2 regions of the Exiguobacterium sp. s166 genome follow, and region 2 is predicted to be linked to the other one. Evidence: riboswitches for the same ligand, from Rfam matches in the RefSeq annotation. Region 2 holds a riboswitch; the other holds the start of a gene.

What was found. Region 2 has a riboswitch for S-adenosylmethionine ahead of KNP93_RS03930 (methionine ABC transporter ATP-binding protein). Riboswitches for the same ligand answer to the same signal wherever they lie in the genome.
Positions count from the first base shown of each region.
Region 1: linked by a shared signal. The riboswitch ahead of mtnK (S-methyl-5-thioribose kinase) and the one ahead of KNP93_RS03930 (methionine ABC transporter ATP-binding protein) in region 2 are both predicted to bind S-adenosylmethionine.

Region 1 covers NZ_JACSMU010000006.1:136,498-144,303, forward strand. Annotated here, with positions in the region: gene KNP93_RS12975 (pentapeptide repeat-containing protein) at 1-535, shown strand, start outside; gene KNP93_RS12980 (MBL fold metallo-hydrolase) at 594-1,349, opposite strand; gene KNP93_RS12985 (arsinothricin resistance N-acetyltransferase ArsN1 family A) at 1,418-1,927, opposite strand; gene KNP93_RS12990 (1,2-dihydroxy-3-keto-5-methylthiopentene dioxygenase) at 2,070-2,609, opposite strand; gene KNP93_RS12995 (methylthioribulose 1-phosphate dehydratase) at 2,625-3,245, opposite strand; gene KNP93_RS13000 (2-hydroxy-3-keto-5-methylthiopentenyl-1-phosphate phosphatase) at 3,242-3,901, opposite strand; gene KNP93_RS13005 (2,3-diketo-5-methylthiopentyl-1-phosphate enolase) at 3,898-5,088, opposite strand; SAM riboswitch class I at 5,169-5,270, opposite strand; SAM riboswitch class I at 5,479-5,581, shown strand; gene mtnK (S-methyl-5-thioribose kinase) at 5,660-6,829, shown strand; gene mtnA (S-methyl-5-thioribose-1-phosphate isomerase) at 6,826-7,806, shown strand, end outside.
Region 2 covers NZ_JACSMU010000001.1:786,075-793,880, reverse strand. Annotated here, with positions in the region: gene KNP93_RS03955 (chitobiase/beta-hexosaminidase C-terminal domain-containing protein) at 1-798, shown strand, start outside; gene KNP93_RS03950 (hypothetical protein) at 823-1,179, opposite strand; gene KNP93_RS03945 (CAP domain-containing protein) at 1,538-2,416, shown strand; gene KNP93_RS03940 (MetQ/NlpA family ABC transporter substrate-binding protein) at 2,702-3,517, opposite strand; gene KNP93_RS03935 (methionine ABC transporter permease) at 3,552-4,217, opposite strand; gene KNP93_RS03930 (methionine ABC transporter ATP-binding protein) at 4,207-5,220, opposite strand; SAM riboswitch class I at 5,304-5,407, opposite strand; gene KNP93_RS03925 (aminotransferase class I/II-fold pyridoxal phosphate-dependent enzyme) at 5,470-6,657, opposite strand; gene KNP93_RS03920 (alpha-glucosidase) at 6,821-7,806, shown strand, end outside.

The DNA of each region.
Region 1 (7,806 bases), on a different contig from region 2:
GACATTACCGGTCGAGCTGACAGAGCGGCTCGACGTCAATCAAGTCTGTTTTCGGAACGTCTCGTTTGCAGGACTGGTCTTTGAGCGGGCTTCATTTGAAAACGTCCGGTTTGAACAATGTGACTTCACAGGATGTCAGTTCCAGGACAGCCGTTTTCACCGGGTCATTTTTGAGGAGTGCCGTCTGACCGGAATTCACTTTGAGTCCAATACGGTTGATCATGTAACGATCAAAAACTGTCAGGCGAATTATGCTCAAATTATCCGGACAGCGTTACGTCACGTCGCAGTGGAACAGACGACGATGCGGGAAAGTCATTTCTTTGAAATGAAACCGACCGATTTCCGTCTCCATGAAGTTGATTTATCGGAAAGCCAATGGGTCGAGACGGCGTTAAAAGGACTCGATCTGCGGCACGTCGATCTGTCCGGAATCACGATTGATCCACGTTTCTTACCGGGTGCCGTCGTTACGGAAAGCCAGGCCATCACCTTTGCCCGGTTACTCGGACTCGTCATTCCAAGTCACGATTAACGATTAACAAAATGAAGTCCGCTGTCCAGTACTACCGGGACAGCGGACTTCATTTTGTTTAGAAGGAAATGGTTTCACCGTCATCCGGGATGAGGAAATGCGCGGACAGATGATGAGCGGCCAGAAAATCGGCAATCATATCGCGGCGCAGAAGACAATGGTTGACGGACTCGAGATGCGAGACGATGATCGTGGCTTCAGCCGCCGCCTGATGAACAGCAAGCAAGTCACGCTGGGACATCGTAATCGGTTCGCCGGTCAGGAATTGTGCAGCACCACTGTTGACGATGATGATATCTGGCGCATGTTGTTCAATCGCCGTCGCGACTTCATCACACCAAATCGTGTCACCGGTGATATAGAGCGTCGGTTCGTCCGGATGTTTCAAGACGAGACCGGACACGGTACCCATCCGTTGACCGATTTCACCGACACCGTGCTGTCCCGACGTATGGGAGACACGGATATCACCGAGCGACAGTCCGTCTTCGAATGAAGAGACATTGGTGAATCCGGCTTCGCGGATCGTGGCCGCATCCGTCTCATTTTGCGTATAAAGCGGAATTTGTTTCGGTAACACTTCTTTTGCCGTCTCGTCAAAATGGTCGGCATGCAGATGGGTGACGAAAATCGCGTCCGGATCAAGTAACGTCGCGATATCGACCGGTAAGTCGACGAGCGGGTTCGGAACGGCATTAGGTGTGTGACCAAACGGCGGTAAGGTTCCTTTTTCACCGAGAAACGGATCGATTAAAAATACTTGATTGGCATAAGTAACGACGAGTGTCGCATTACGGATCTGTTGAATATCCACAGGCAGTCTTCCTTTCGGGTTGGGAATGTTTCACTGTTCGTTCATTTCCCATTCAGACGCCGGACTAATCATATCTGCTCGTCGATCGTTTTCGGAAGCAACTTTTCCATCGCCAGGACATCGACATAATACCCGTTGAGCATACCCTGTTCCTTAAATGTTCCGACAATCCGGAAACCGGACCGGATGTACAGTTTTTGACCGAGTCTGTTAAACGGAAACGTAAACAGAATCAACTTGTGGAACCCTTGCGTAATCGCGTGTTCTTCAATGACATGGAGCAGCTGACGCCCGATGCCTTGTCCGCGGTGGGTCCGGGTGATGTAGACCGATAGTTCACCGACCGATTGATAGACGGGGCGCGGATTGTAGGGGTCAAGTGAGATGAAGCCAAGGATCGTCGTTCCTTCATACGCTACAAACCCGGCATAGCGGGGTGTCCGTTCCTGATACCAGTCCTGCATGAAAGATAATTCCTTGGTATCCGTTTCAAGCGTCGCGATCCGATCTTCGATGCCTTCGTTATAGATGTCGAGGATGTCTTGTAAATCAGCTTCTTGGACAGGACGAATCATCATACACGTGACCTCCAATTCAAAAGAGTCTTTTCTTCATTATATAGGAGGAAACGAAAACAAGCGGTATGTTTGTAAGATAGGAATGGAGCAGAAAAAAACAGACAGCCGGATGGACCGGGCCGTCTGCTATTCGGATGTTTCCTCAGTTTGTAGTTTCGATCGGATCTTTTTCGTAAATTGGAACCCAACCATCCGTTGTCACGAAAATCCGGACCGCAACGACTTGGCGATCGTCCTGTAGTGTGAAGTAATGACGTGTATTGACGGGAACGGAAATCAAATCTCCGGGGTTCAGTTCAATGTTGTAATAGCCGACTTCGTCGTCCTGGATCGCAAAGACGCCGTGACCGCTGACGATGAACCGGACTTCGTCATCCGTATGGTGGTGCTCTTTTTGGAAGTTGACGAGCAACTCATCTAAGTTCGGTGTCGCATCGGACAGTGAGATGATATCGGCCGTCTGGTAGCCGCGGCGTTCCGAGACGTCCGTAATTTCCGGCTCGAACGTATCGAGAATCGTTTGTTTGTCCGCGTCCGTCAGCGTATAGGTGTCGACCAGTTCTGCCGGGAGTTTCGAGACATCCCATTGTTCATACAGGACACCACGTGAAGAAAGAAAAGCGGAAACCTCGTTTTGATCCGTATACCGTTCGTTTGTCTTTTGGAAAAGTACTGTTGCCATTTTAAATTCCTCCTTTTAATGAATCGCCTGTCGGCACGTTTGCAGTTTTAACGTGTAGCTGAATAAAAATTCAAAGGCTTCCAACTGTTTTTTCGCTTCAAAGGCAGTCGGTGCCCAGACGGTGATCCCGTGATTGCGAATCAGGACGGCACCGCTTTCCGTTTTTACATGCTTGGCAAACACTGCGGCAAGAGTCGGGATATCCGCATGGTTCGCAATAACCGGTACGACGACTTCCGCATCTTCTTCCCAGCGGCCGAGTGCCTTGATGATTTCCTGACCGGTAAACCGGATTTCCCCGCGGTCTCCGTAGAGTTCTGAAATGACATTGTTGTCGACGGTATGGACATGAAGCGAGCAGCCGGCCGTCGTCCGGTTAAAAACTTCGACATGAAGTAACGTCTCCGCGGAAGGACGTCCGTTTTGTTCGCCGATCAATTGACCGGTCGCGTCAACATGGACGAAATCGTCCGGCGTGTCCTGGCGTTTATCTTTGCCGCTTGCCGTCACAAGAAATTCCGTCGGACTGCTGTTCGTTCGAATGGCGAGGTTACCGCTCGTGCCGGGAAACCAGTCGCGTGCGGCGAACTCCTGCTTGATAGCGCGGAGTTCTTCGTATCGTTTCAAGAATGTCATGCATGCACCCCCGTGGTCTGTAAGTGTTTGACGATGTCATAAAACGTTTCAAACGGCGTATAGGGAATACCGTGCTGTTCACAGAGTGTTATCAGATAACCCCGGGCATAGACGTGATCAGCCTTTTTCGCCAGTTCAAAATCCGTCACGGAATCGCCGATTGCGATGATCGTATCGCCGTCCTGCTTCAACTTCCGGGCGATTGACGTTTTACAACAGCCGCATTGATTGTTGCATGCCGCATCGCAAGCGTGTGGCCATTCAATCCGGACCGTCTCTTCACTGAAGTCACTGCCGTTGCAGTAAATCGTTTCATCTGTCAGTAAACAGGCAAGAATCGGTTGGACAAAAAAGTCAATTCCGCCGCTGACAATCGCAAAGTCGATTCCGTTTGATTTGGCAAAGGCGAGTAAGGTGTCGAAGCCGGGACGGATGACTGCCCGATTAATCAAAAAATCGATATACTCCTGTTTTCGATCTGAGGGCAACAATCGGAACATCTGTCCAACCCCGGACCGGATCGACAGCGACCGGTCGAGCACACCTTTTTTTAATGGTTCAAATGCTTCTTGCGGGGCAAACTCTTTCATCAAGGCGATGATGTTGTCGTGTTCCGTCACCGTGCCGTCGAAGTCACATAAAATCCGAGTCGTCATTTCGTGATCCCCCAGGCGTCAAGGGCGACCCGTAATTCTTCCTGCCGCGTTGCGGCACTTGTCAGCGATTCTCCGGTCAGTGCGGCGTCGAGCGCCTGACGAAATGCAAGGACACCGGCCGCTGCCCCTTGCGGATGACCGTGAACGCCGCCTCCGGCATTGATGACCGAATCGGTACCGAAATCACGGACGAGCTGAGCGACGAGGCCGGGATGGATGCCGGCGGACGGAACCGGCAGAATCGTCTTCGTTTCTCCGATTCGCGTCGCTTCAACGGCGATCCCGCGGGCCAAATCTTTGGCGAGTGCAACGTTACCATAGGGAGACGGGAACAATGTCAAGTCAGCACCGGCCAGTCGGGGTAACGTTCCAAGCAGAACAGGAGCCGAAATACCGTATTCAGGACTTGCGATCAAGGCACCGCTTAAGGCCGGGTGATTAAAAATCGGGACGGAAATGTCCGCATCGGCAGCCAACTCGCGCAGGACATCGAGTCCGTATGTAAACGTGTTGAGCAGGAAGGCCGTGGCACCTGCTTCAATCAGGCGTTTTGCCTGTTCCTTCAAGCCGAAGACGGGACCGCTTAACGTAATCGCATAAAGCGCCCGTTTGCCGGTGCGTTCATAATGGGCGTCGAGGACTTCCCGTCCGATCCGTGCCCGGTCGAGTGCCGGCGTCAACGGATTGTCGTATAGAATCTCATCATCTTTAACGAGATCGATGCCGCCCGCGAGCTGTGCTTCGAGTTGTTCCCGTAAAAAGACGAGGTCCCGTCCGATGACTCCTTTAAATATGCTCATCAACAGGGGACGGTCATGGACCTGAATCAATTGACGGACTCCTTCAATCCCGAATTTGGCACCGGGAAAGTCGTTCGTGAATGACGGGGGAAGCTGTAAGTCGGTTAACTTGATTTGTCCATCGAGCGACAGTTTACCGAAGACCGTCGTTAAGATAGCGGAAAAGTCCCGTGAGACGTTGTGTTCCGGATAACGGATCGTAATGTAACCTTTGCCGTCATGTTCTTCTGTATGGACGACCTGTCCTTTAAAGGATTCCAGTTGTTGTTGTTCCAAGTGATTTAAATCGGTCCATGAACCGACCGTCAGACCGAGCGCGATTTGCTCTGCCCGTTTCGGCAACTGATCGGTCGTTCCGAGTTGGTATGTTGCGGTAATGTACGCCATATGAATCGTCTCTCCCTTATTGAAAAATACAAAAATGGTCCCTCGTCAATGACAAGAGACCATGAAAATTTGCGCGTGGACTCTTATCTGTCAGCGTATTAGCTGCAAGAATTAGCACCGTGCCAAGTGGTCGGTTGCTGCGACATCGTAGGGCTCGTCCCTCCGTCTGCTCTTGATAAGAATTGGATGAAATTGTGAAATCTAATTGCAATTTTTACATGAGATCCATCACTTGTCAAACTATATTTTGAAAATTTATTTTTTTGAAAATACTTCTTCTATAGACGGTTCCGTTTTTGAATCCGTTTCACTAAAAATTGGAATTGACAGACGGCCAGCAACGCACGTAGTATTCAAATCAACATCAAATCACATGACAACTACATATGACTCTTATCGTGAGTTGGCAGAGGGAATTGGCCCGAAGACGCCGCAGCAACCGACCATCCGGCACGGTGCTACATCCAACAGACATTCGTCTGAGAGATAAGAGGACGGAGTATTCTGCCGCGCCTCTTTTCTTTGACGAAAAGAGGCGTTTTTTCGTGTGATCAACAAGGAGGAAACCAGAATGGGATACCAAGCATTTACAGTACAGGACGCGATTGAACGGGTCCGGACACTCGGATTAATCGGCAATGAACCGGTGACGGCAGAAGAGATCGGGGACGGGAATTTAAATCTCGTTTTCCGGATTCAGGAAGGAGAAAAACGGCTGATTTTAAAGCAGGCGTTGCCATATGCGAAAGTCGTCGGGGAAAGCTGGCCGCTGTCGCTCGAACGGGCCTGGATTGAACAATCGGCCTTAAAAGAATTCGCAAAAGTCGCTGTTCCTTTCGTTCCGCACGTCTACCATGCGAGCAAGGAAGAAGCGTTTACGGTGATGGAGGATTTGTCGCATTTGACGATCGCCCGGACCGGCTTGCTCGAAGGGGAAAAGTATCCGTTACTCGCGGAACACATCGGTTCGTACCTGGCGCGGACACTGTTTTATACGTCGGATTTTGCGCTTGGACCGGTCGCGAAAAAACAAGTGGCACGGAACTACTACAATCCGGATCTCTGTGATATCACGGAAAAATTGATCTTCACAGACCCGTTTTATGATGCGGAAACGAATGCGATTGAAGCAGGCCTCGAAGCGGAAGCGGTTCGGTTATGGCAGGATGCAGAACTGAAACGCGAAGTCGCGAAACTGGAAACACTGTTCATCACAAAAGGTGATGCATTATTGCACGGTGACTTACATACCGGAAGTATTTTTGCTTCAGCCGATGAAACGAAAGTCATCGATCCCGAGTTCGCCTTTTACGGACCGTTTGGTTTTGATGTCGGACAATTCATCGCCCATCTCTGCTTTGCCGCGTATCCAAACTATGCCGAGTTACGGGATGGACGGGTGAAGGATATCGATACGTTTTGGCTGACCTTTGCGTCGACGTTCAAAGCATTATGGGAACGCGAAGCGGTAGAGCCGTTCCGTTCGGCGGGCGGACTTGTCGACGATGTCCTCAGTACGATTTTACAGGACGCACTGGGCTTTGCCGGTTGTGAGTTGATCCGGCGGACGATTGGATTGGCACCGGTTGCGGACCTCGAGAACATCACGGACGCGAGGGAACGACTTGAGCGGAAACGTCATGCGTTACGTCTTGGAGTGGCATTGATCAAACGCCGGACCGAATGCAAGACGTTCACCGATTTACGAAACTTCGATTTGACGGAGGAACTCAGCCGATGAGCCAATTCGTCCAAAGCATCATCTATGACAACGGGACGGTGACGATTTTGGATCAGACCCGGCTCCCGGAAGAAGAACGATACGAGGTTATCCATGACTTGGCGCAAGCGATTGACGCCATCAAACAATTGCGTGTCCGCGGTGCACCGGCCATCAGCCTGTTCGGCGGCTTCATCCTTGTGCAGGAAGCATTCCGCCGGACGACAGGGTCACTTTCTGAAGCGAAACAAGAACTGTTGACGGTGTCGGCCCAATTGCTCGCAACCCGGCCGACCGCTGTCAATTTGCGGAACGTGCTTGATGAGCTGAATCAAATTATTGTCTCGAGTACGGCGCTTGCCGAGTTACCAAAACGGTTGGAACAAAAGGCGCTCGAACTGTATGAAACGGATGCCAAGACATCCCGGCAAATCGGGATCCACGCATTGGAATTATTTGAGTCCGGTGACCGGGTTCTGACGATTTGTAATGCCGGATCGATTGCGACAGCGGCTTACGGGACGGCACTCGCCCCGTTTTATCTCGCGAAAGAACAGGAAATTCTGCTCTCCGTTTATGCGTCGGAAACGCGGCCGTTACTGCAGGGAGCGCGTCTGACGACATGGGAACTGCAACGGGCCGGTATTGACGTGACCTTGATTACCGATAATATGGTCGCCCATACCATCAAAGAAAAAAACATCACCGCCATCATCGTCGGTGCCGACCGGATTACCCGAAACGGGGATACCGCGAATAAAATCGGGACGTTTCAACTGGCGTTACTGGCCCGTGCTTTCGGGATTCCGTTTTATGTCGCGGCACCCCTTTCGACCTTTGATTTGACGAGCTTGTCGGGAGACGAGATTGAGATTGAAGAACGCGATGCCCGTGAAGTGACGCAATTCGCAGGGAAAGCAACGGCGCCGGCCGGTGTGGCCGTCTTTAATCCGGCGTTTGACGTGACACCGCACGAATTGATCACGGCAATCATTACG
Region 2 (7,806 bases):
AAGCTGACGAACAACCCGGGTCGGATTCAGCCGAACGATCCAAACTTCGACAGCTCACGTAAACCACTCGTCGGAGAATTCATCTTCAAAGGCGAATCGTATCATGTCATCGTCAACCACTTTAACTCTAAAGGCGGCGATGGAGCAGACTTTGGTAAAAATCAGCCGGTCGTTCGTAAGAGTGAAGTACAGCGTCATGCGATTGCCGGAATCGTCCAAAACTTCGTTAATGAACTGGAAACAGAAGTCAAAGATTCAAATGTCGTCGTACTCGGTGACTTGAATGACTTCCAGTTCTCGAAAACACTGGATATCTTAAAAGGCGACAACCTTTGGAATACAGTGGATGATCTTCCGAAATCGGAACGTTATTCTTACGTCTATAACGGAAACGCACAGGTTCTCGACCATGTTCTGATTTCAAAAAACCTGAAGCCGTATACGTCTTCTGATATCGTCAACATCAACTCGGATTATATGGAAGCAGACGGCAGCGCGAGTGACCACGATCCAGCCATCATTTCGATTCAAGGGATGGAAAGTGCTGTCGCCGTTAACGGAAAAGCGGAAATCGGAAAATGGCGTGCCGTTCAAAAAGGGAACCATATCTTCATCGAACGTAAACTAGCCGGGAAATGGGACAAAGCGAGCGAAACACATGCCGATCAACAAGGTGATTTACTTGAACTCCGTGTTTCTCAAGGACGTCCGTATATCCAGGTAAAAACGAAAAAAGGCAAAACGATTTGGCTTGAACTGTCGAATGGTTATAAATTAAAAGAAACAACGAAATACTAAGCGATTGTATTAAAAAAAGCGGACTTAATTGTCCGCTTTTTTGTGTATTCGGATAAAGAGTGAGAAAAAGGACAGCAGACTGATCGAGAAGGTAAGTAATAACGCGAGGTGTAACGGGACGACCCGGAACATGTACGTAAAATGAATGATGATCAATAACAGGATGATGGCAAGACCGGGAAGAAACTGTTTGCGTAACAGATGACCGACACCCGGAACAAGGAGTTCGAAACCGAATCGTTGACTGATATGGACTTCTTCATGGGCATTAGCGAGACTGAATGAGACAGTCAACAACACTAAAATGAGCCATCCGGAAAACAGATACTGTTGAATCGGTAAAAACGTAATCGATTCATAGATAAAATAAAGTAGAATCATGGCATACTCCTTTGGAAGTAGAGGTTATATAGAATTTCCTTATTTTTTCCTTACGAGTTCTAATGATAGCGAGGGTTTTCAGGAACGGCAACAACATTTAAAGGGAATAAAAATAAAAGAATGTTCACACATTTTAACAACAGGGAAAGAATAGTTTATTTTATGTATGATAATGGTGTGAGAATGTGATGAATAAAGACGTCAGACCTCTTTTACACAAAAAGTCTGAGATGTGTCAAAACTGTGAAGCAGAACAGGGAATCGTGTGATTTCACTTGAAACGACAGCTTAGACTGTTCGAACGGACGCATTTCTTTTAAAATTAGGGTAATGGAACACATGAGGAGGCGAAAGGTACATGAAAAAGTGGTTAGTACTCGGAGTAGCAGCGGTCGCTTTCTTCAGTTATGAAAATACCCCGATGGAACAAGCAGAAGCGGATTACCCGAAAAGCGGCGGAACGCTGATTGATCGATATACAAGTGAATACCCGGGTTATGACTGGGAAGTCAGGCGGACAGCAACAGAGGAGTTCGTGGCGTTGACGAAAGACGGAAAGGATTACGGAAAGTACCGTTCGAAAAACGGTGTGACGACGCAAGGGGCCGTCTTAAATAAAGACACGGAAACTACCCTTGCGAAAAAAGGCTGGAAAGCCGTCAAGTCGTACCGGAAAGGCAATACGAATTATTTGTTGAACCTCGATCATGCCGCCGTCTATGAAAAAAAGGACCGGTATGTGACCTACTTCTTTGATCAGCACGATGGCAACAAAGTCAAAGCGACACTCGCGATACCGAAAGAGGTCGAAGCGAAGAAGAGTGGATTTTACGGCAAGGCGTCCAGTGCATTGCGGACAACGGACGAGAAGTTGATGTTGCGTCTGATGAACTGGGACCGGGCTGATTATAAACTCGGAGCGCTGACACCATATAATGCCTTGAAACCCGTCACGCGGGCACACAGCGAGAATATGGCAAAAAATAATTTCTTTTCCCATACTGATCCGGAAGGACGAGATCCGTTTGATCGGATGAAAGAAAACGGGATCCGCTTCTCGGCAGCCGGAGAAAACTTATCGATGGGTTATCCGAATGTCTTTGCGGCACACTGGGGTTTGATGAACTCGAAAGGGCACCGGGATAACATCATGAACAAGACCTTCAAACAGGCGGATACCGGTGTTGCGTTCCGTGACAATTCACCGTACTTTACGATTAATTTTCGGACACCCTGAAGCAACATTTAAAACGAAAGTGTACGTATCACCCCGATTTTGCGAAAGCAGAATTGGGGTTCTTTTGTGTGGATCAATTTGTAGATGGATGACGCACCATCTAGATTTGAATCCTATCTTGAAAAATGAGAGCAGGCTTTTGATTGACGAAGCCTTGTCTTCTCCAAGAGTTATCATTCAATGGAAAACCCCTGAAACCGTTCCACCTCCTTTTTGTAAGGGGAGGCAGCTGTTTCAGGGGTTTTATATCATCTTTAGATGAACTAAGAGACAAAAAGAGTTATGTCAGTTTGTCCACTCGGGTTTACTGAAGCCTTTAAAGGACTTTTCGATGACAGCGTTAAAGTCATCTGATTTGACGACAGCCGTCAAGTCTTTCGCAAGTTGTTTATCTTCATTAGAAGTTTTGATAGCGACCAGATTCCGGTACTGCTCGTCCATTTTTTCGAGTGCCAGTGCATCCAGCAAATCAAATTTTGCGGCTAACGCAAAGTTTCCCGGAACGGCAGAAATATCGACACTGTCAATGGCACGGGGTAATTGGGCAGCCTCGAGTGGCTTGATGACCAGTTTCTTCGGATTCTTGACGATATCTTTTTCAGAGACCGTCAGTGGATCGGTGTCGGCTTTCAGTTCAATCCAGCCTTGGTCAGCAAGCAGGTTCAGTGCCCGGGCCTGATTCGTCGGATCGTTTGGTGTCGCGACTTCCGCTCCCGTCTTGACGTCATCCAGCGATTTATAGGATTTGCTGTATAAACCCATCGGCGCCGTTGGGACAGTAATCAGTCCTTTAAGGTCGAGGTTCTTTTCCTTCGCAAATGTCTTCAGGTAGATCGAGTGTTGGAACAGGTTGGCGTCGATGTCGCCACTGCCGAGCGCGATGTTCGGTTGAATATAATCCCCGAACTCGACGATTTCGACGTCGTAGCCTTTCTTTTCAAGCCCGGGTTGGATCGCTTCTTTGACCATGTCGCTGTAAGGCCCGCTCGTTGCACCGATCTTAATCGACTTGTTGTCTTCTTTGGCGCTGCTGTCACCGCAACCGGCAAGAATTCCGGCTCCGAGTAGTCCTGTTGCTAAAAAGGCATAACGTTTTTTCATATTCATTCTCTCCCTTACGATTCTCTATTTTTGGTTAACGTTTATCAGCACGACGGGCCAGAACATTGCCAAGCCCTTGAATACTTTGAACAATGATGACGAGGACGACAATTGTCACGATCATGACGACATTATCGTACCGGTAATAGCCAAAGCGGATGGCCAGGTCACCGACGCCGCCACCACCGACGATACCGGCCATGGCGGAAAACCCGATCAGGCTGATGGTCGTCAAAGTGACGGCTTGAATGATGCCGGGAAGGGCTTCCGGTAAGAGTGCACTGATGATGATCCGAAACGGTGTCGCACCACAGGCTTCTGCTGCTTCGATTAATCCCGGTGGAATCTCACGGAGCGATGTCTCGACCAGTCGGGCGAGAAACGGAATGGCGGCGACACTCAGGCTGACGGAAGCAGCAGTCGGTCCAATTGTATTATCGAGTAACAGTTGTGTCAGCGGAATCAACGCGACGAGCAGGATGATGAACGGTAACGAACGGACGATATTAACGAAAAAGTCCAAGATGCTGCGGACGGCGACGTTCTGGAAAAACAATCCCCGGTCCGTGATGAACAGTAAGATCCCGAGTGGAATCCCGATGATGAGGGCGAAGCCGAGTGAGATTCCGACCATCAAAGCCGTTTCCGCTAACGCTTTCGCAAGATCCGGTAACATGGTTTCAATCCGTTCAAGCCACATCCTGGATCACCTCAAGCGTGTGAAGTTGTTCTTCGAGCCACGTCAAGGAGCGGTTCACGTGAAGGGTCGGACCGGTCAAACTGACAATCAGCACTCCGAAAGCGACGTTCTGGATATAGTCGACCTTACCGTGGAGGATGCTGACGGAAATATCAAACTGTTTAATTGCTTCCGATAACGTACTTTCACCGGTCTTTTCACCTGTGAATTGCAGGCGGATAATTTTTCCCGGTGTCGTTCGCAAGATCCGTTCCGGTAACTCGATCTGGAGTGCCGTATCGACATAATGTTTCGTGACATCATGTGCCGGCTGACTGAACAGGTCGTATGTACGGGCGACTTCAACGACTTCACCTTGCGCCATGACGGCAACCCGGTGACAAATCTGTTTGACGACATCGATTTCATGGGTAATGAGAATGATCGTCAGGCCAAGCCGTTCATTCAAGTCTTTCAGCAGTTCGAGAATTTGCAGCGTCGTGACCGGATCAAGAGCGGACGTCGCTTCGTCACATAACAGGACACTCGGATTATTCGCAAGGGCGCGGGCAATCCCGACCCGTTGCTTTTGACCGCCGCTGAGCTGACTCGGGAAATTCGTCTCGAAGCCTTCGAGTCCGACCAGGGAGACGAGCTCTTTGATCCGTTGGGGGAAGTCAGTCCGTTTGACGCCGGCAGCCTTTAAGGCGAAGGCGATATTATCGGCGACGTTCCGGGATTGAATCAATTGGAAGTGTTGAAAGATCATCCCGATGTTCAAACGCAGTTCGCGTAAGCTGCCTTTGGAGAGGCCGGACAGATTAGTGCCCGATACTTTAACCGTTCCTTGTGTCGGTGTCTCCAGTCCGTTGATCAGACGGAGCAGGGTGCTTTTTCCGGCACCGGATTCACCGATGATGCCAAAGATTTCACCTTGCTGAATCGTTAAATTGACGTCACGTAAGGCAAAAATGGGTGTCCGGTCACGAACGAACCGTTTAGTGATCCCTTTAAATTCAATCATCTGTCGTTTCCTCCCTATACAAAAAAATCGCCTTTTTCCAGTTAAGAGCAACCAGAAAAAAGCGACGAAGTGTAAGATTTCGTAACTTATCTCTCAGAATGAAACATTCTGTAGGATGTGGCACCGTTCCTTAAAGGTGGTTGCCGGACGTCGTTGGGCCTAATCCCTCGGTCGCTCTCGATAAGTAGATATGCTGTTGGGACTTACTGTAACGGAAATCATTCCCATTTGTCAAACATTTTTTCAGAATTATTCCGCAACGGTCTGGCGAAACAGATTCAATTGACCAATCCGTTCAGCTGCTTCGACGAGTCGTTCGGCGTCAGCAATCAGGCTGATCCGGACGTAACCTTCCCCGTATTCGCCGAAGAAATGTCCCGGTGTAACGGCGACATGCGCTTCGTCGAGCAGGTGATCGGTAAAGCTTTGGGACGTGTAGCCGGACGGGACCGGCAACCAGACGAAGAACGAACCGCCCGGGATCGGTCCGTCCCAACTGATTTCCTGTAACTTGCCGAACAAGGCATCACGCCGCGCTTCATACAGAGCGCTCAGTTCGCGGACACACGTCTGATCGCTTGAAAGAGCGACGGTTGCTGCCTGTTGAATCGGTGTGAAAGCACTGACGTATAAGTGTTCCTGGTACGTCTCGATACTTGCGATGACGGACGGATTCCCGATGGCGAAGGCGATTCGGAAACCGGACATGTTAAAACGTTTCGATAATGAAAACAGTTCGATTCCGACGTCTTTTGCGCCTTCCGTCTGGAGGAAACTGCGGGTCGGACCGTCGAAGCTGATTCCGCCGTAGGCGAGGTCGTGGACGACGCAAATGTCGTTCGCATCAGCGAAGGAAACCGTTTGCTCGAAGGCTTCCGCTGTTGCCGTCGCCCCGGTCGGATTGCTCGGGTAGTTGAGGAACAACATCCGGGCCCGTTCGACATCTGTCGTATCAAGTAACGTGTAGTCAGGTAAAAAGGCATTTTCCGCAAGGAGCGGCAATGTGATCGGGTAAGCTCCGGCAAGGGCGGCGCCGGATAAGTAATCCGGGTATCCGGGATCAGGAACAATGACACCTTCACCGGGATTGACGATCGTTTGCGGTAAAGCGACGATACCGGCTTTGCTGCCGAGCAAAATGGCGACTTCAGAGGCCGGATCGATGTTTACGCCAAACTCTGACTGATAAAAATCCGCGACAGCCTGTTTGAGGAAATCGTGTCCGCGAAATGGCGGGTACTGGAGGTTTGAAGCGTCATTGATTGCTTCTTTCAAGGCATCCAGAATATGTACGGGTGTCGTCTGATCCGGTGTTCCCTGACCAAGCGTGATGACGTCATGACCGGCAGCCTTGACGGCACCGATCCGCTGGGCGAGCTCGGCGAAGACCGGAGCGGGTAACCGATCAATCGCAATCGATGGGGCGAAATGTTTCATCTGTCTTCCTCCTTGTTGGGTATTGTCGTCAAGGATAACGAATTTTCAGAAAAAAGAAAAGAGTTTTTTAATAATTGCTGATAATTGGGAAAAAGAACCGATGGCTTTCGTGTTTTTGATACACTGAACTAGAATACGATTGAATCACAAAGGAGATGATGGGATGAATCGGGCCTGGTGGAAAGAAGCCGTTGTCTATCAAGTGTATTGGCGCAGTTTTAAAGATTCGAACGGAGACGGGATGGGCGATTTACGCGGAGTAATTGAAAAACTCGATTACATCGCTTCCCTTGGTGTCGATGTCATCTGGTTAAATCCCTGTTATACATCACCGGATGTCGATAACGGATACGACATTTCGGATTATTACTCGATTATGCCGAAGGCGGGAACGATGTCGGATCTGGAAGAACTGATTGCGTCCGCCCATGAACGGGGACTGAAACTGATTCTTGATTTGGTCGTCAATCATACGAGTGATCAACACACGTGGTTTAAAGAATCCCGCAGCAGTCGGACAAACGAGAAAGCCGATTGGTACATTTGGCGGGACGGGGTCAAAGGAACACCGCCGAACAATTGGCGGTCGTATTTTGCGCCGAGCCCTTGGACGTGGGATGAGACACGCCAGCAGTATTACTTCCATTCCTTTGCATCGGAGCAACCGGACTTGAACTGGGAACATCCTGCAGTCCGGCAGGCTGTGTATACGATGATGCGGTGGTGGGCCGAGAAAGGAATCGACGGCTTTAGGATGGATGTCATCAACCTGATCAAGAAACGGGCGACGTATGATGATGTCGCAGATCCTCTGAATTTATCCTACTTAGGGAACCAGCCGGGCATTCATGAATTCTTGCAGGAGATGCACCAGGAAGTACTGGCGGGAACCGATCTCTTTACCGTCGGTGAGATTCCGTTCGTCGGCCCGGAAGACGGGTTACTGTATGTCGGTGAGGAACGGAATGAGTTGCGGACGCTGTTTCACTTCGAAGTCGCGGATGACATGGAGACGATGGATTTACCGCGCTTCAAACAAATCCAGAAGCGTTGGTACGAAGCGCTTTATCCGAGCGGAGTCGCGTCACAGTTTTTGAATAACCATGACCACACCCGTCAGGTGACCCGGTTCGGAAGCGAACGGTATCG